2 linked regions of the Gemmata palustris genome follow. The protein of the gene in region 2 binds, or shares a complex with, the protein of the main gene of each other region. Links are inferred from orthologs where the notes say so. Each region holds a gene or a part of one and is shown on either strand. Other genes may lie near its edges. The genes, in order: J8F10_RS28090 and J8F10_RS11710.

The links.
Region 1: the proteins of J8F10_RS11710 (region 2) and J8F10_RS28090 are in contact, whole or in part, in a crystal structure (PDB 5UE9), measured with the Lactococcus lactis proteins. The link is inferred for Gemmata palustris from one-to-one orthologs. Residues at the interface, in WP_023189152.1 of Lactococcus lactis: Leu4, Gln5, Ala47, Ser48, Met49, Leu50, Leu51, Arg52, Arg53, Met95, Leu98, Arg223, Met224, Ala225, Cys226, Ile228, Gly229, Ala230, Cys231, Tyr232, Ala233, Val235, Glu236, His237, Asn243, His244, Ala245, Lys247, Glu250; in WP_025017116.1 of Lactococcus lactis: Gly25, Phe27, Phe29, Glu32, Tyr33, Lys35, Tyr36, Lys48, Phe56, Thr60, Pro61, Arg62, Val63, Ala64, Glu65, Thr66, Ala67, Ser68, Gly69, Met70, Ile74, Gln77, Pro223, Glu251, Phe274, Ala275, Pro277, Phe278.

What each region holds. Positions count from the first base shown.
Region 1 is NZ_JAGKQQ010000001.1:6,740,710-6,757,273, reverse strand. Bases 5,339-8,143 are described here. They hold J8F10_RS28090 (dihydroorotate dehydrogenase), read left to right. Parts: upstream 5,339-6,186; coding sequence 6,187-7,101; downstream 7,102-8,143. Other genes in these bases: J8F10_RS28085 (hypothetical protein), read right to left, coding at 7,261-8,143; J8F10_RS28095 (hypothetical protein), read right to left, coding at 5,687-6,052; queC (7-cyano-7-deazaguanine synthase QueC), read left to right, coding at 5,339-5,451. Also shown: J8F10_RS28135 (patatin-like phospholipase family protein), read left to right, coding at 1-593; J8F10_RS28130 (hypothetical protein), read left to right, coding at 723-929; J8F10_RS28125 (DNA-3-methyladenine glycosylase family protein), read right to left, coding at 965-1,624; J8F10_RS28120 (macro domain-containing protein), read right to left, coding at 1,666-2,280; J8F10_RS28115 (tetratricopeptide repeat protein), read right to left, coding at 2,305-3,390; J8F10_RS28110 (hypothetical protein), read left to right, coding at 3,990-4,196; queF (preQ(1) synthase), read right to left, coding at 4,254-4,631; more of queC, read left to right, coding at 4,762-5,338; more of J8F10_RS28085, read right to left, coding at 8,144-8,583; J8F10_RS28080 (thioredoxin family protein), read right to left, coding at 8,760-9,089; J8F10_RS28070 (hypothetical protein), read left to right, coding at 9,539-10,180; J8F10_RS28065 (hypothetical protein), read left to right, coding at 10,177-10,626; J8F10_RS28060 (hypothetical protein), read right to left, coding at 10,851-11,834; glnE (bifunctional [glutamate--ammonia ligase]-adenylyl-L-tyrosine phosphorylase/[glutamate--ammonia-ligase] adenylyltransferase), read right to left, coding at 12,013-15,303; tRNA (N6-isopentenyl adenosine(37)-C2)-methylthiotransferase MiaB, read right to left, coding at 15,525-16,564.
Region 2 is NZ_JAGKQQ010000001.1:2,877,207-2,879,934, forward strand. It holds J8F10_RS11710 (dihydroorotate dehydrogenase electron transfer subunit), read right to left. Parts: upstream 1,912-2,728; coding sequence 1,090-1,911; downstream 1-1,089. Other genes in the region: J8F10_RS11705 (adenylosuccinate synthase), read right to left, coding at 1-870; J8F10_RS11715 (pseudouridine synthase), read right to left, coding at 2,018-2,728.

The sequences.
Region 1 (16,564 bases), 3.9 Mb from region 2 along the record:
TCGCCGTCGATGTGGACGGCCGGTGCGTGACGGAGCGGCACATCGACGGGGGCGTCTCGAAGGCCCTCTTCGTCATGCCGCCCTACGTGCCGCCGGAGGACCGCTCGAAAGACCCGAACGCGGACCTCGCGGGGACGAACGTGTATTTCGTCGTCGCCGGGAAGTTGTACGCCGACCAGGAGAAAATCAAGCCGCTGGCGCTCGCGCTGGCCAGCAAGGAAATCTCCGCGATGATCTACGCGCAAACGCGGGGCGACCTGCAGCGCTATTTCACGACCGGGATGCTGACGGGGATGAACTACTTTCTGACCTCCATCCCGCCCGAGTACCCGGCCCCGACGTCGAGCATGGCGTTCAAGATCCCGCAGCTCACGGGCATGTTCAACGAGGGGTACCGGATCACGTGTCAGGGGACCGCGTGGCGGCGCACACCGCCGGGCGTCGGCCCCGGCGAAGAGGACAACGTCCGGGCCGGGACGCGCCTGACGTATGAGGTCCGCGGCCCGGTTTCGCGGAGCGAGAAGGGGCCGACTCCCTTCGCGCCATTTCCCACTTTAAACGAAGGAATCCCCCCGGTCCCACTCGTCAAGTAGTCGCCCACGATCGGTGATGAGCCTCCTCGGGTCACGGTCACGCGAGGAGGTGCTCGGGTCGACCGGCGCCGTAGGTATCACACTAACGGTGGCGGGCTCGTTCCGGGTCCGTCTGATTGGGATGTCCGCGTGCTGGCTCGCGTGCCGCCGAGAGAGTTCGACGGTTGGGTTCCGGCCGGGATCGCGCCGGTCAACGCGGCGGACACGACCTGGCTGGAAAGCGTGCCGGTCACGATAGATTCGGCCGGAATTACGGAATGGTATCTGGAGCCCGACCGGGTGATCGGAATCGATCGCAAGCGTGTGGTCGTGGCTTACCGCAGTTGGGCGCACTGATCTTCGCTGTGGGACAGCTCCGAATCGCGCGCCCCTCACGTGCCCTCTTTTTCAGTCTTCACCGCGTCCAAGCTGCGCCATAAGTACCACGACGCGACGCTGCGGTACGGTGCCCACGGCTTCGCGAGTTTGGTCATTTTGGCCGCGTCCGGCATCTTCCGCAGGTTGAACTGGTTCTTCACCGCGACCTTGATCGCGTAGTCACCGACCGCCAGCACGTCCGCGCGCCCCAAACCGAAGAGCAGGTACATATCGACGGTCCAGGGGCCGATGCCCTTGATGACCGTCAGTTGTTCACGAACCGCGTCGTCGTCGAGGTCGGGAATGCTCGGCAGCAGGTCGGGGTGGGCCTTCACGTGGTCGATGACCGCGCGCATGGTCCGTTGTTTCGGTCCCGAGATCCCGCACGCCTTGTACTCCGCCTCGGTGAGCTTCGCCAGCTCCGCAATCGGAATCGTTGGTGCACCGCTCTCCCCTTCGGGCGTGCCGTTCAGCGCGGCGACGAGCCGGCCGTAAATTGACTTGGCCGCTTTGGTCGAGATTTGTTGTGAGATCACGCACCGCACGAGCAACGTGAACGGGTCGTCGCCGTTGGGGGTGAGCGTACACGGCCCGACGCGGTCAATGATCCGCTTCATGACCGGGCAATTGCCGGAAAGGTGCTTGCGCACCTTTTTGTAATATGTTGTGGACATGCGGATAGTGTAACGCCGAATTCGCAAGAAGCGAGAGCGATTCAGCGGGCGACCTGGCGCGGGCCGTCGTAGCAAATGGCGCGGTGGCGCTCGACCACGAAATCCCAGTCGAGTCGGTGCGGCGGTTCGAGGTAGTTGCGCCACGCGACCGCCATTTGGCGCGCGGCCTCGTCGAACGGTACCCCGCCGAATCCGGTGCCCATCGCGGGGAACGCGACCGTTTCGATTCGGTGCGCGTTCGTTGTGTTGTGGGCCTGAACCGCGAGCAGCGCGGCCCAGGTCGCGCAGTACACTTTGTCCGTCCCGTCAATGTTGCCGGGGACGCGCATCGTCGGCGCGTGAACCAGAAACGGGATCGCGGAGCTGCCGGTTCCCAACACGAACGCGGTGCCGATCGGTTGCTCGCCGAAGTAGTCGTTCATGATGCGGTGCTGGACGCGCGCCATCAGTTCTTCGCCGAAGGCCCCGACCACGGCCGCATCAATGCCCGCGGTCATGATGCCGAACGCATTTCCCGCGGTGACGAAGCAGTCGTGTGGTTCCAGGTCTTCAAAACGGCCCCGAACGACGCGAACGCCGCGCAGCCCGGCGAACCGGCGCCGGAACGCCGCACACATCGCCTCATCGGGGTGAACGAGCCACACGTTTTCGATCATCGCGAAGGGCTCCTCCCGTTGCCATCAATTGAGTTTACTTTTGAGTTTCATTAGCGCGCGAACGGCCGCGAACAGCGCGATCACCCCGACCACGCCGAAGTAGATCCACACCGCGCCCATTGAGAACGGCAGCGCCGGGGCCGGCGGAGGAGGAGCACTATCGGGCTGTGCGAAGAGCGGATCTTCGGGCGCGGCCCCCTTCGCGTCCGCGGCCTTCGTCACCGCTTCGCGGTGCTGCATCAGCACCTTGCGGTTACTGTAAGTGAACGTCCCCACGCACTCGTCCATGATCTTCCGCGCGGCGGCGAATTCCCCCTTCGCCGCGTACAGTTCACCGAGCAGCCAGTAGAGGCGCGGGTCGTGCGGGAACCACAGCACGAGCTGTTGCACGGTCGCGAGCGCATCGGGCGGGAGTTTCGCCCGCTCCCCCGGCACCAGCGCGCCGTCGACCGTGTCCGCGAAGTTCACGGGGAAGATCGCGTCCGGCAGTTCGTTTTCCGGCGCGGGTTTGGCGCCCCTCGCTTCGTTCATTCGGAGCCGCACCAACTTCAGTAACGGTCCGGTGTTCAGCTTGAGTTGCCACGCGAGCTCTTGGGGCTTGAGGCCGGGAACCTCCTTCGGTGGGCGCTCCTCGTTCGCGATATCGAGGAACTGAAACGCGCGGTCCCAGTTCCCCTGCGCGGCCTCGATGTGTGCGTGCGTGATGTTCGGCAGAAATCCTCTGCGCTGGTCCCTTAGCGCGCCGGTGGCCTCGGCCGGTTGACCGAACCGGAGCAGGTCAACCGCCAGTGCGACGCTATCCAGTTCCGACCGGCCGCGGAGCGCCGACCGTTTGTCGATGCGATCCTTGACCGTACCGCGGTCGGTCCTGATTTTCTTCGCCGGGTCTCTTGGATCGGAATTGTCGAGCGGCCACTTCGGGTTGCTCGCGTTCAGTAACACGAGGCGCCGGCGCCCGAATTCTTCAAAGGAAAGCGCTTCGGGTGCGCCCTTTTCGCTCACCGGGATCGCCATCGGGTCGTCCGGGTGGTGCAGCGACGCCCGCCCCTCGGATAAAGCCAGAAGGCCCACGACGAGGGCAGCGAGAGCGACCGTACCGTGACGAACCACAAGCGTCCCTCCTCGTCATCGCGGCGCAGAGCGGAACCGTGTACCAGAGCTAATTGTAATCCGGCGCTAACGGGTTAACTTCCCCATGCTGGGAATCGATTTGCGCATTCGCGCATTCTGTACTAAGTGATTCCACCGCAGTGAGAACGCTCGCGGTACAGTCCGCTCCGCCGGTCGTGTTCACCCAAACGGCCCAGAGTGTCCAAAATAGTCCCCACGGAACGCCCCACGGCCCGAGCAAAAGCGCGAGAGTGCTGTACCACAACCCCCATAAGTAACGCTGTTGCCAGGATTTAGTGAGATAGACTTCGGATTGCCGACGCACGGTCACGAACAAAAGTGAGAAGCAATACTCGAAGCGCACGCACCGGGCACCATTGGCCACGCGGGTGCGCAGTTCTTCAGCAAATAAAGGCCGGGAACCACGCAGGTTCAGGAGTTGCGATTTGGAAACATATTTCTGGACTGCGGTTTGCATCTAAATTCCGTAACCTAAAAGATACGCCTCTAGCGCGGCCTGTTAAGAATACGAATCAAGCACTCTTGCTTGACCTTTAGGCAACGCGAGGAAGTAATCAGGGCAGATGAGCACAAACCCTATGTCGTTACTTGAGCTTGTTACACAGCGGGTGGCCGATCGGACGAGCCGCCGGGTGCAGAACCTCGAAGTCGAAATCGCTACGGGCGGTGAGCGCGTGGTGCTTCGCGGTCGGGCCAATTCGTACCACGTGAAGCAACTCGCTCAACAGGGCGCACGCGAAGCCCTCCCGAACGCCCGCCTCGAAAACGCCATCATCGTTGATTAATGCTTTTGGCACCCGGCCGGCGTAAGCCGGCCGGTGGGACACGCAGTCAGAGGCCGATCACACCGGCTGCTCGTTCGCTTCATGCACGCACGTCACGGTCGTGCTGATGCCGCCACGCGGCGTCCACACCGACACCACTTTGCACCGCACCGGCTTACACGCGGCCACGAAATCATCGAGCAGCCGGTTCGTCACCTGTTCGTAGAAGATCCCCTGATTGCGGAACCGCTGCAGGTAAAGCTTCAGCGACTTCAACTCGACGCACGTTTCACCCGGCGTGTACGTGAACGTGATCGTGCCGAAGTCCGGCTGGCCGGTCTTCGGGCACACGCTCGTGAACTCCGGGCATACGATCTCGATCGCAAACTCCCGCCCCGGGCGCGGGTTCGGGAACGTTTCCAACTGCTCGATGGCCGGGGTTTCGGTCAGTTCCATTGTGGTGCGTCTCGTAGGGTACCTATCTTGATAGATGAAGCGCGCGGGCGGTTCCACCTCGTTTCGTCGCAACGTCAGCGCCCGCGCTTCCAGAAGAACCGCGGGCGGGCGATTACCAACTCGATCGGGAGTGCGTGTTGTGAAAGCGGTCGTGCTTCTCAGCGGCGGATTGGACAGCACCACGGCGCTCGCGGTCGCGCGGAACCAGGGCTTTGAGTGTTACACGCTGGCCGTCGATTACGGGCAGCGGCACCGCGTCGAACTCGTGCGCGCCGCGACCGTGGCTACCGCGCTCGGTGCGGTCGATCACCGCGTCGTGAAGCTCGACCTCCGGCAAATCGGCGGGTCCGCGCTCACGGCGGACATCGCGGTGCCGAAGGACCGCTCCGCGGACGATATGACCCACGGCGTTCCGGTGACGTATGTCCCGGCGCGCAACACGATCTTACTCGGTTTGGCGCTCGGGTTGGCGGAAGTGGTCGGCGCGTTCGACATCTTCATCGGCGCTAACGTCCTGGATTACAGTGGTTACCCCGACTGCCGGCCCGAGTTCCTGAGCGCGTTCGAGGGCCTCGCGAACCTCGCGACGAAAGCCGGTACCGAGGGCACGGGGAAGTTCCGCGTTCACTCGCCGCTGCTCAAGATGACGAAAGCGGAGATCATTCGCGAAGGGACCAAACTTGGTGTGGATTACGCGCAGACGTTGAGTTGCTACGATCCCGACGCGACGGGCCGGGCGTGCGGCCGGTGCGACTCGTGCTCGCTGCGCAAGAAGGGCTTCGCCGAAGCCGGTCAACCGGACCCGACGCAGTACCAGTGAGGAGCTTCCGGCGAACGGCCGGCGTGAGCCGGCTGGTGAAAGCTCCCAAGTGTAGCCCGAGCCAGTTCCACCCTGAAAGGCGCTCCCGCCCGAACTCGACCCGTTCGCTGGTGAAAGCTCCCAAGTGTAGCCCGAGCCAGTTCCACCAGCCGGCTCACGCCGGCCGTTCGCCCCTTGTTGCAACCGCACACCAAAGCAATTGAAATGTGTGCGCCAAGACTGTGCCCGGCGCCTCTCACTCTTCGCCGCTCTCTTTGTCCTTGTCTTTCTTGCCCTTCCCGAAGCCGCCCTTCCCATTTTTGCCGAACTTGTCCTTGAATTCCTTGAGTTTCTCCGGGTCGATCTTGCTCTTGTCGAACCCGCCTTTGCCGAACTTCTCCTTGAGGGCCTTCAGCTTTTCGGGGTCGATCTTGCTCTTATCGAAGCCGCCCTTACCGAACTTTCCACCGGGGCCGCCCTTGCCTTCGCCCTTCTTATCGCCCTCCCCCTCGCCGGCGGCGCGCGGGGCCGGGGCCTCTTCACCCGCGGTAACGGTGTGAGCGTACAGCGTAATTGTGCAGGCCAGTGCGAACAGCCCGGCTGCGAGCAGCTTGCGAGACATGGGCACCTCTTGGGATTGGAACCGAAAATGTGATCCGTAGTCTCGTAAACACTGCCGTGCGGACAGAGTTACGCGCAACAAACTAATAAAATGCCGGAAGTCGTTTGTGGGGCCGAACCGGGAGACCGTCGTTAATGATTGACCTGTCCTGCACGCTCGGGCGGCTCCAGCTCCGCAACCCGGTCCTCGTGGCGAGCGGCACGTTCGGCTACGCGAAGGAAATGGCGCCGTTCGTCGATTTCGCGAAGCTCGGCGGGGTCGTTCCCAAAACCGTGACGCACGCGCCCCGCGCCGGTAATCGCCCGCCGCGCACGGTGGAGACCGCGTCCGGCATGCTGAACGCGATCGGTTTGGATAACGACGGCCTCGAACACTTCCTCACGCACCACCTCCCTTACCTCCGCACGCTCCCGACGGCGATCGTCGGCAACATCGCGGGGAAGAGCGAGGAAGAGTTCGTCGCGATGGCGGCGCGCGTGCATCAGTCGCGCGAAGGATTGAGCGCGCTGGAACTGAACCTGTCGTGTCCCAACGTGAGCGGCGGGACGGATTTCGCCATCGATCCCAAGCTGACGAAAGATATCGTCCGCCGGTGCCGGGACGTGTGCCCGGACCTGCCACTCATCGCGAAGCTCACGCCGAACGTGACCGACATCACCGTCATCGCAAAGGCCGCAGCCGACGGCGGCGCGGACGCGGTGAGCGCGGTCAACACCTTTGTGGGCATGGCAGTCGATTGGCGGAAACGGGCGCCGATCCTCGGTAACATCACGGGCGGACTGAGCGGCCCCGCGATCAAACCGTTAGCCCTGCGCGCGGTGTGGCGAATCGCACAATTGAAGGCGATTCCGGTGATCGCAGTGGGCGGGATCGCGACCCTTAACGATGTGATGGACTTTCTCGTGGTCGGGGCGACCGCGGTCCAGATCGGCACCGCGAACTTCTACGACCCGACCGCGAGTGTCAAGATCGTGGACGCCCTCCCGAGTGCGATCGAATCACTCGGGGCGAGCCGCGTGCGCGAAATCACCGGCACGCTGAAGACGTAGACGCCACTTGTGCCCCGCAACCATTTAAGTGCGAGCGGCGCTCGATTCGTCGCGTTTCCTTGTAGCGAGCCGCGACTGCAAGGGAGTGGGCGGCGCTCCCGTTTGTCGTCACGGTTCAACGCACGGGAAGCCCCGCCCCTTTGCTCGTTCGGTTGCTGACTAGGCCGCGCGGGAGCGGTCATACGGGAACACTTCGGCGTTGTTCTCGTCGGGGGCGGCCCACGGTAACTCGCTCTCGTGCGGTTCGGGCGGTTCCGGCAGGTCCGCTTCGAGGAGCAGGCTGGCCATGCGCTCGACCTCGTCGCGGAGCGCGGTCAGTTCCTCCGGCACCGCTCGGGTCGGCGGGCCGTCGTAAATCGCGAGCGCGAACGGGATTACCGGGGGAATCGTGTCCGAATCACCGCCGGCGCCCGCCTCCCGTGCGATCAGGGTCTCTTCGCGCCGGACGAGATCCGCTTCGAGCTGCTCGCGCTCCGTGTGCCAGCGCATCTCGAACGCGACGAGCTTCGACTGCCACGCTTCGAGCCGCAACCGGAACTGCCACAAATCGTAGGCGTCCTCGCGCCGCCGACCGTCCGCGCGGCTGATGCGCTGGTCGCGGGCGTTGAGTTCGGCCTCGCGCTGCCGGAGCGTGTGCGCGAGTTGCTCCATTTCCAGAACGGTCTCGCGCTCGGCGGCCTGCCACCCGGCGCGGGCCGCGGCGAGTTGCGCGAACTGCTCCGCGAGCACCCGGCGCTGGTCCCCCATCCCGGCCTTGTCGCGCGCCAGGCTCGCGAACAGCCCCGTGACCGTGGCCCGCTCCACGTTCAACCGCTCTTCCTTCTTCGCGAGCTCGTTGGCCCACTGCGTCAGGTCGCGGTCGGTGGAGCGGTCGAGTGCGACTTGGAGTTCGGCCGGCGGTTCCGCTTCCGCCGCGACCAGCGCGAGGGTGTCGGCCCGCAGTTGTTCGCGCTGGTGCTCGAGTTCGTCCACCGCCTGGCGCGCGTTGCGCACGCGCATTTCGAGCGCGGCGGCTTCCTCGCGCAGCACCGTAACTTCGCACTGGAGCTTGATTTTCGCTTCGGTTTCGCCCCGCTCGCGGGCATCGAGCGCTGCGGCCCGGGCGTCGAGCGCTGTGGCCTGTTCCGCCTGGAACCGGCTCGCTTCGTCCCATTCTTCTATGGAGCGCTTCTGGCGGGCGGCGAGATCGGCCCAGGCGTCGCGCACCCGGTCGCGGTCGGCCGCGATCGTGCCGTTGAACACCGATTGTGTTTCGTTGAAGCGCGCGACCCGGGCCTCGAGCGCCTGGCGATCGGTTTCCAGTTGCGCGCGGGCGGTATCGAGTGTGTGCTGGACGCGCCGGGCCAGGCGCGCGGCAAGCTTGCGGGCGCGGCTCCGTTCGCGGTTCGCGGTGCGTTGCGCGGCACGGGCTTCCGCCAACAAGCGGTCCGCCTCCGCCCGGTCCAACGCAAGTCGAACCCGCTCGTCGTTAATGTTTGCCATTGTTCGCGCCCCGCTCCGACGGAAGAACCCGCAAACTTTATCGGCGCGCGGGGGGGGCGATCTTCATGAAGAGATGGGCTGAAGGGCGAAGCGAGCAAAGCGGTGGCCGAGTCGCTCCGTGCGCTCGATCACCGCTTCGCCCTTCAACCCGTTCCCGTCGGACGCGGCTCGAAAAATTAGGCGTACTGGTTAATCAGCTTCGACAGCTCGTCGGGGGACAGGACGCCGCTCTCCGTGTGAACGGGGGTGTCGCTACCCTTGAAGAACAGGATGCGGGGGATCGTCATCACGTCGTACTTGACGGCGAGATTGGGGTTCTCGTCCACGTTCAGTTTGCCCACCTTCACCTTGCCGGCGAACTGGTCGGCAACGGCGTCGATGGTGGAAGCGAGTCGGCGGCACGGGCCGCACCACGGCGCCCAGAAGTCGGCAACGATCAGCGTGCCGCTGGTGACGTACTCGCTCCAGTTTCCTTCGGTCAGTTCAACAACGTTAGGGCTGGCCATTTTGAGAGTCCTCGGGAGATATGGGTTAGATGGTCCGATACCTGCGAGCGGTTCGTGAACCATTCTACTCGTCCACACGGGAGATTGTACCACAGCAAAGTCGTGCCCTTACGCCCCGAGCGAACGCGCCGGGCGTCGGAAAACCGGAACGGGGGCAGTTGGTTCTTGTCTTTTTCGGCCCCCGATCGCCCCGATACCGGCGCACGCACGTTGCCGCTCGCCCGTGCCGCTCCTAAAAATGGTGTGTCCTCGGCGGCGCCGACTTCCAGACGTGGCCCTATCGTCTAGTGGCCTAGGACACTGCCCTTTCAAGGCAGGAACTGGGGTTCGAATCCCCATAGGGTCACTCTTTCCAGCGCGGGGCGCGGAGTTCGGATCGCGGAACGGAGACTCGGTCTTCGTTCCGAACTCCGCATTCCGCGCCCCGCGTTCCATTTCCTGGAATATCGATGAACAGCATCCCGTGGTGGGGCTACGTCATTCTCGCTGGGTTGGCGTGGGGCACCTACGTGCCCATCATCTTCTTCGGTGGGCAGATGCTCAGCCCGCTCAACGCGCAGGGGAACGCGATCGGCGTCGGCGGGCGGCTGGCGTCCATTCTGTCGGTCGGCGTGGCGTACATGGTGATGGCCGTGGTCATCCCGGTCGTACTCATGGCGACCCGCGACGACGCCCAAGCGAGCTGGCGCGCGGTGGGGCTCGTGTTCAGCGGGCTCGCGGGCGTGGCCGGTGCGGTCGGCGCGATCTGCGTGATTTTCGCCAGCAAAGCGGCGGTCGATCAGGCGAAGATCGAGGGCGTGAACCCCGCGACGTACCGCATGTACATCGCACCACTCATCTTCTGCCTCGCCCCGCTCATCAACACGGTGCTCAGCTCCGTGTGGCACCCGAACGCGAAGACCGGCGAGTGGAGCAACTTCCACTTCGATATGCCGGGCTGGAAACTGTGGGCCGGGATCGTGCTCGTCGCGGTCGGTACGTTCTTGGTACTGATGTCGAAGGAAGAAGCCGAAGCCTCGAAAGGGAAGCCGACGACCCCGGCGCCCGCGGTCCCGACCGATGGCCCCAACCCCGCGCCGGCGCAACCATGAGTCCCGAAGAAGCCGTCGCCCGGCTGAACACGGTCCTCGCGCACGCCTGGATGATCCGCACGTTCCTCAAGCACGCGGACGAGATCCAGGACAACGAGGACATGCTCGACGTCCCGCGAACTCTCTACGACAGCATTCGAGCCGTCGAGCCGGCGCTCCAGCGGGGCGATTTCGGCGACTTCCTTCGTCGGTTAAAGGGGAAGTTGCCCAAACTCCGCCGCGTCGCGGAGCACTTCCGCGATCACTTCAAAGAATTCTCCCCGCACACCAACTTCGAGATGGCCTCCGCGAGCTTACTGGGCGTGGTGAAGCACCTGGACGAGATTTTCGCCGCGGTGAACTGGGACGAAGTCTCCGCGCTCATCAAGTCGAATCAAAGCAAACGAGCCGCCGACAGCCCGGAAAAGAACGATCCGCTCGACGACATCGAAATTCCCGAAGTGTGAACCCCGACAGCGACCGGTGGTGTCTTGAGTGTGGTCCGCTCGCTCCGCGAGCGGGGCTTCGCCCCACCCGAGTTAGTGCGTACTCGATTGCGCTCGTGGGTCCAACCGCTCGCGGAGCGAGCGGACCACACTCAAGACACCACCGGTCGCGGCTCACTCGACGCGAAAAACAAACACGGGCGGCCAAAGGCCGCCCGTGTCGCTGTGTTTGCAGTTCGATCGACTTAGCCTTCCGGCGTAATCAGCTTACCGATGATGTCACCGACCACTTTCCCGGAGAGGGTAACGCTGGTCTTCTTCACATCGGACTTGACCGTTTTGAGGATCTCGCCGAGCGGCTTGGCCTTCGGCTCGAACGCGACCAGCGCCGGGACGAACCCGCCGATGTCCTTGACGAGCTTCGCGACCGCGTCACCCATGTCGGCGGCCGAATCCTCGTCCTTCATCCCGAAGGTGACTTCCAGGTTGATGTCCGCGGTGACCCGGATGACGAGGCTGAGTGTGTTGGTCTTCGGGAGCGACTTCTCGATCCCGGACAGGTCGATCGGCGACTGCGGTGGGAACTTCACGGCGTCGAACTTACCCTTCACCAGCGACGTGGCGAACAGCGACGCCTTCTCATCCAGTTGCTTGATGAGGTCCGTGAGTTCGGCCTTGATCGGGGCCTTCTTCTTGTCCTCGGACTGCTTCAGCGCGGTGGCGATGAGCTTCTTGTCCGTGCCGGCGATGACGGTGGTGTCGTTCACCACGGTACCGTAGACCGGGTTGCCCTGGTCCGGTTGGTACTTGAACATCGTGGCGGTGCCGTCCTTCACCATGCTGAACTTGTCGCCGTCCTTCTTGGTGACGGCTTCGGCGGCCTTGAACAGCTTGTCGGGATCGAAGGTGCCGTGAACGATCACGAGCGCCTTGGTGTCGTCCGGGGTCGAACCGGACATCCCGAGCCACACCTTGTCGACGTCCTTCATCGGGTCCAGGCCCATGTCTTCCAGGAACTTCTTGGCGTCCTGGCCGGCAAGGGCCTGCTTGATCTGGTCGAGAGCGTATTTCTTAACGATATCGGATTCGAGGATCTGCTTGAAATTGATGTAGGCGACGGTGTCCGCTTCGGCCGGGAGGAGCTTGTCCGGTTCGGCGGCGCGGGCAACCGGGGCGGCCAGAGTCGCGGCGAAAACGGCCGCCAAACCCAGGCGAGAGAAACGCATCATGAGTTTTGATCCTTTCCGAGATGAATCGGCCTGGCGGTTTTGCTAGAGGGCCGATTCGGACGTCGGTCACGCGTATTCTACCCACCCAGACGCCGACCGGTTTCGCGGATTTCAGAATCGCCCGCTGCCCCGAGAATTTGGGCGAGATGGGGGAAGAAGTACGGCCCGCGTGATCTACTTATGATCGCTCGCGCGCGGTGGCGGCGAGATACGCCGTTCGGATGCCCGCGGTAGCCTCACGAAACGCTCCGAGGAAGTCCGAAGAGGCCACGAACCCGAGTCGGTACGCGAGTTTCGCCTGATCGTCGGCCGCTTCGGGGATCTCCGTCAGTGGCCGGTCGGTCACGATCCGCAAGCGCGCTTCGACGAGGCGCAGAAACGAGTAGCCGTCGCGCAGCGCGGTCGCATCGTTCGCGGGGAGTAGGCCGGCCGCGGCCAGTGCGTCGAGCGCGTCCCACACGTTCGGCTTCAGGACGTCCGGGTGCTTGCGCCCGTACTTCAATTGGAGCAACTGCACCGCGAACTCCACGTCCGTTAACCCGCCCGGTCCGCGCTTCAGGCTCCACTGGCTGGCGGTCGCTTCGAGCTTCTGGCGCATCGCCCGCACCTCGTCCACCACCTCCGGGTGCCACGCGGGACCGAGCATCGCGGTACGGACCGCGGCCGTCACTTCGTCCGCGAACCGGGCCTCTCCGCGAACGACCCGCGCGCGGGCGAGCGCTTGCCGCTCCCAGAGCTGACACGTCGAACTCGCGAAGTACCGGCGGAACTCCGAGAGCGGCAGCACGAGGCTCCCGGACTTGCCCGTCGGCCGCAGCCGCATGTCCACCTCGTAAAGCCGGCCCATCGGCCCCATCCGGCTCGCGGTCTTGATGACGCGCTGCGCCAGTTCGGTGAAATACAACCGATTCGCCTCACCGCGCGACGTCGTGCCGTCGGCTTCGTACACGAGCAGCAGGTCGAGGTCGCTGTGGTAACTGATCTCGCGGCCGCCGAGTTTGCCGAGGCCGAGAAGGACGTAGGGACATTCTGGGCGAACGGCCGGTGTCAGCCGGCCGGTGAAAACGTCCTCCAACGGTTGAGGGCCGTCGCGCGCTTCAATGATCGGATCGCCGAACTTCGCACGAACGGAAGGCTCGACCAGTTCCACGACCTGGTTCAGAATCGTGTCGGCCACGTCGGAAAGGGCCGCGGTGGTGACGCGCACGTCCGCCTTGCCGAGCAGGTCGCCCACACCGATGCGCAGGAACTCTTTGTCCTGAAAGCTGTGCAGAATCGGGTCCGGATCGGTTGCCCCTCGGAGGAGTTCCGTTAACTCGGCGTGAAGCTCGTCGGCCGTGCGCGGTTGATTGAGTACGAGCGAATCGAGCAGTTCGTCCACCATACCCGGGTTGTTGATGAGCAACCCCGACAGGTACGGGCTCCCGGCACACAGTTCGACGTACAACTTCAGGCTGGGCGGGCTGATGCTGAACAGCTCCCACAGCACGGCCTTCGCGCCGAGTGACGCGCTGACGCGCTCCAGGTCGGTGAGGGCCGCGTCCGGATCGGGACTGGCGGCCACGGCGCGCAAGAGCGGCGGGGCGATACTCGCGAGGAAGTGCCGGCACCGGCGCGCGGACAGGAACGGCACGCTCTCCCGTGCCAGCGCGGACAGGTTGGCGAACGCCTTCGGCACGTCGCGGAACGGGTAGCGCCCGAGCACCGCGCGCACGGTCTCTGCGTCCGGGTCCGGGTCGAGAATCAGGTCGGCTTCCGGCTCCGAGTGCCCGTCTTCTCCCTGAAACGACTGGTGCAGCAAGTGGTTCAGGATGGTGCGATCGATCGACGTCTTGTCCTGCAGGTCTTTCAGGAACCGGTCGAGTGGATCGACCAACAGGTCGCGCGTGTCGAGCGGCGGCGGGTCGGACTCGTCGAGCGGCGAGCGGCGCTGCGCGGAGAGCGCGGAACTCGGAGCGCGGAGCGCGGAACTGGAAGCGCCGCCCTCGGGACCGAGTTCCCCGCCCTCGGGAGGGGCGTGCGGTGGCTCGTCTTCGTTCCGCGCTCCGCGCTCCGCGTTCCGTGCTATCGCGTACCCCATGCGCCGCGCGAGTTTCCGCAGCTCGTCCCCTTCGGCGGGCAGTTTGTGCGTCTGGAGGTCAAACAGCAGTTGCAGCCGGTGCTCGGTCTTGCGCAGGAACCGGTAGGCGTCCGCGAGGATGTACGTCTCCTGCGAACTCAGGCACCCGGCGATTTCCAGCGCTTCGAGCGCGAGGAGCGTGTTCCGCTGGCGCACGGCCGGGAGGTCGCCGCCGTTGAGCAACTGAAGGAACTGGACCGTGTACTCGATGTCGCGGATGCCGCCGCGCCCGGTCTTCACGTCGCGCGGGAGGTCCGTGTTGTCCGATTGCGCGCGCTGGGCCTTCGCTTCCATCTGGCGCTTGAGCGCCTTCACCTCGTTGATCTCGGAAAAGCTGAAATACTTGCGGTACACGAACGGCTCGACGGCCGAGAGGAAGTCGCGCGCGAGCGCCGGGTCGCCGCCCACGTGCCGCAGCTTGATGAGCGCCTGGCGCTCCCACGTGCGGCCCATCGTGTCGTAGTAGCTGAGCGTGCTCGCCAGGCTCCGGGCGAGTGACCCGCGGTTCCCCTCCGGCCGGAGGCGCAGGTCCACCCGGTACGCGAACCCGCGGTCCGTGTGGCTCGAAAGCAACCGCACGACTTCGCTGACCACGCGGCCGAAGAACTCGGCGTTGCTCACTCCCGACCTTCGATTAGTCTCGCCGTCGAAGTCGTACACGAACATCAGGTCAATGTCGCTCGAATAGTTCAGCTCGTCACCGCCGAGTTTGCCGAACGCGAGCGTCGTAATTTTCGCGGGCTGACCGGTCGGCGCGGTCGGGCTACCGAACCGTGTCGTAACGGTTCGCAGCGCGTGCTGGAGTGCGACTTCGATCGATGCGTCGGCGAGGCGAGAGAGTTCGCGCGTGATCTCTTCGAGCGGCCGGTCGCGGATCACGTCGCCGATGCCGATGCGGAGCGTGTGCCGGTCGCGGAACCGGCGGAACGCGCGCAGCACGCCCGCGTCGTCGCCGGCCGCGTCCACCTCGCCTTTGAGTTGGGCAATGAGTTCGGGGGTGAAGGGGTTCCGCTTGGGCACGTGGAACACGGTCGCGAGGAACTCGGGGTAGGCCGCGAGCGTGTCCGCGAAGAACTGCGAGGTGGCGAGCAGTTGGAGCGTGGCGTCGAGTTCGCGGGCGCGCGTTTCGAGCAGCGCGGGGAGGTGCGCGCGGGCGTCCGGGCGCGCGAACAGGCGCTCCAGATTGTTGAGCGCCATGTCCGGGTCCGCGGTCCGCGGCAGGAGCCGACCGAGCGGCGCGAACAGTTCGGGCGCGGACGCCCCGAGGTGCGCGGCGAGCGCGGCGAGGTTCCGGCGCCCGCGGTCCGCGTCGCGCACGGCTTTCAGGATGGTGTCTTCGAGAGAGGCCATGCAGAGATGATACCGCGGCAATGTGAGACCGACACAGCCCGCCTTATTTCAGCTTCCACACCAGGGCCGTTGCGCCGAGCACGATCCCCGGGCCGGCGGTGTGAAACTTGGTCGTGCTGAACCCCGCGATCGCCCCTCGGGTCGCAGGCACTCGCTGGCAAGCGCCGGTGAGTATCTACGACCCGGCGCTTGCTACGAGGTAGGGACGCCGCGCCGGACCCTCAAATTAGAGGAAGCGAAAAGCGCTCCGGGCGCGTCCCGATCTCGAGGTTGGAGGGGGGACTATTCGGCACCCGGTTGGGTTGGCGGTCGGTGGTATCCACGCCCACGCTTTCGTCGGTCAGTACGTTGCCGTACAGCGTGAACGGGCTGGCGTCGGTGATCGCGATGCGGATCGTGTGGCCGACGAGCCGTTCGGTGCCGTCGAACACCACGATGTGGTCGGCCATGCTGCGGCCGGTGAGTTGTGTGATGTGACCGGGCTCTTCGCGGCCGCGGCTCGCGCGCTGTTCACGCCGGCTCGGGCCTTCGACCAAGACTTCCACCACCTTGCCGACTTGCGCGCGGTGGTCGATGCGGCTGTTCTCGTTCTGCACCGCGAGCAGGTCGTTGTTTCGGCGCTTCTTCACGTCATCGGGCACGTCGTCCGGGTACCGGTCCGCGGCCTTCGTGCCCGCGCGCTCGCTGTACTTGAAGATGAACGAGTTCTTGAACTGCGCGACGCGGACCAACTCCATCGACTTCTGGAAGCTCTCTTCCGTTTCGCCGCAGAAGCCGACGATGAAGTCCGAACTCACCGACACGCCGGGCACCAGTTCCCGGCAGCGCGCGAGCATCTCCATGTAATAATCAGCAGTGTAGTTCCGCTTCATGCGCTTCAACACCTCGTCGCACCCCGATTGAACCGGGACGTGCAGGTACTTCACGACCTTCGGCAACTCGCGCACCGCGTCGAGCAGGTCGTCCGTCATGTCCTTCGGGTAGTTCGTCACGAACTTGATGCGCTCCAGGCCGTTCACCTCGTGCATGCCCGCGATGAGGTCGCTCAGGCGCGTGCGCGTGTCGCCCGACTCGTAGACGTAGCTGTTTACCGTCTGGCCGAGGAGCGTGACTTCCTTGCAGCCCTGATCGACGAGCTGGCGCACCTCGTTCCAGATGTGTTCCGGCGGGCGGCTCTGCTCCGGGCCGCGCGTGCTCGGCACCACGCAGTACGTGCAGAACTTGTCGCAGCCGATCTGAATGCGGACATACGCCTGGAACG
Region 2 (2,728 bases):
GGGACCGTCGTTCAGCTCCGTCGGGAACGGCCCCTGACCCACGCGGCTCGTGTAAGCCTTCACCACGCCGATGATCCGCTTCAGGTGCTTCGCGGGCACGCCGGACCCGCCCCAAATGCCGGACGGGAGGCTGCTCGAACTGGTGACGTAGGGGTACGTGCCGTGGTCCACGTCGAGCAAGCTGCCCTGCGCGGCCTCGAAAATGATTCGCTTGTTGGCCGCGATCGCGTCGTGCAGGAAGCGCGTGGTGTCGCGCACGAACGGTCGGAGGCGTTCCGCGTAGGTCAGGTACTCGGTGGCGACCGCTTCGGGGTCGAAGACCTTTGGCGCCGTACCGCCCGCGAGCGCGCCCATGAGCTTGTTCTTGAACGGCACCACGAACCGCAGCCGCTCGCGCAGGTGGTCCGGCTGGAGCAACTCACCGACGCGGATGGCGAACCGGCGGCCGACCTTGTCCTGGTAGCACGGCCCGATCCCGCGGCCGGTGGTGCCGATCTTCCCCTCGGCGCCGCTCTCGAGCAGCCGCTCCTCTTCCATGTGGTACGGGAAGATGACGTGCGCGTGATCGCTCACGAACAGCGAGCCGGACACATCGAGCCCGCCCTGCTTCACGAGCGATTCGATTTCTTCGATGAACCGGGGCGGGTATACGACGACCCCGTTCCCGATAACGGACTGGACGTTCGACCGGATCACTCCGGTCGGGAGAAGGGAGAGTTTGAAACTCTTTCCGTTGACGACGACCGTGTGGCCGGCGTTGGCGCCGCCGTTGTACCGCACCACGATATCGAAGCCGTCACCGAGGAGATCGACGATCTTACCCTTCGCCTCGTCCCCCCACTGCAAACCGACCACGCACGTACCGGGCATTGTGTGAAACCGCCGCGTTGCGAACTTCATTGGTGTGAATCAACCCGTCTCACGCTAGTCCCCATCGCGTGAGGCGTCAAGGGTGGTGCGTGGTACCGGGGCACCCGGACGCGCGCTGTTGGTGCAATTTGAGGAGTGGCGCGTAATCGGGCCGGTCGGCCGCTTGGCTCACGGCTTTCCCGAAACATGCCCTACGTGCGATTCAGAACGCGCGATGCGTTACTCCCACACCAGCTTCGCCGCGTCGAAGCACGGGCCGTCCACGCAGACGCGCTTGTAGTCGTCGCCGTCCGGGGTTCTCACTTTCGCCACGCAACTGAAACAGATGCCCACGCCGCACGCCATCGGCGTTTCGAGCGACACCTGACACGGCACGTTCCACTTCGCCGCCAGTTTCGCGAGCGCGTGCAACATCGGCTCCGGCCCGCACCCCACGAGCGGCCCCGTCACCCCGTGCGATTCGAGCAATTGCGTCACGAATCCCTTCGTGCCGATGCTGCCGTCGTCGCTCGCGACGTGAACGTCAATACCCGCGGCACGGAAGTCGTCCACACCGGCCGCAAGGTCCGCGTTCCGCACGCCGTAATACAGCGAAACGTTCTTCGTGCGAGCGCGGGGGGCGTCACCACCGAAGCCGCGCGTGCCGAGTAGTTCGCGTGCGTAAGCCAGAAACGGCGTCTGCCCGATTCCGCCCGCCACGAGCGTAACTCGGTCCGGCGTACCGACATCCAGGAACGGCTTCCCGAGCGGTCCCCACACTTGGAGTTCTTCCCCCTCTCGCACTTCCACGAGCCGGCCCGTCATCTTGCCCACAACGAGGTACACCACGTCGACGGCGACCGGCGCACCGGCAGCATCGAGCACGGTGTCGTACAGCGCGAACGGGCGCCCGAGCAACGGGTCGGTGGTGTTCGGCAGCCGGAGCATCACGAACTGCCCCGGTCGAATCGCGCCGGCCAGTTCGGGGCAGTGGAGCCGAACGCGGAACGTGCGCTCGGCGAGTTTGACGTGTTCGAGAACGCGCGCGATGCGGTGAAACATTGTTTTGGTAAACGGCCGGCGTGAGCCGGCTGGTGTGTTTTGGTGAACGACCGGCTCGCGCCGGTCGGTGAGACTTTCGCGAACAATTTTGGCAGAACCGGCCGGCTCACACCGGCCGTTCGCCCGGATTGGTCTTCTTCTCCGTGGCCCGGAGGCGCGCGGCGGCGACCTTTTCCTGCGACCTCGTCACGAACAGTTTTAGCTCTTTCAGTTCGTCCTCGCTGATCCGGCGCGCCTTGCCCTTCGGCAGCTTGTCCAGCTTCACCGGGCCGATCGCGACGCGCTTCAGGCGCATCACCTTGTGGCCGAGTTTCGCGAGCATCCGGCGGATCTCGCGGTTCTTGCCCTCGGTCAGGATCACGCGGACCCAGGTGCCGTTCCCCTGCGGTTTCACCCGCTTCGCGCTCTTCGCGCGCACCTTGCCGTCGCTCAGCCACACGCCGTCGAGCAACTTCTGGAGGTCTTCGTCCGTGGGGCGCCCCGCGACGAGCACGAAGTAGGTCTTCGGCACGCCGTACCGCGGGTGCGTCAGCCCCATCGCGAGGTCGCCGTCGTTGGTCATCAGCAGGAGCCCGTCGCTGCCCTCGTCGAGTCGGCCGACGGTATAAACCCGCTGTTCGACGTGCGGGAGCAAATCGACCGCACGCGGCCGCCCGGCGGGGTCGTGGTTCGTGCAGAGGTGCCCGACGGGTTTGTTCACCGCCCAGTAGACGAGCTTCTCGGCTTTCACCGACTGGTCGTCGACCGCCACTTGGTGCTTGGTGGGGTCGATCTTCAGACCGAGTTCCGTGACCCGGACGCCGTCCACCTTCACGCG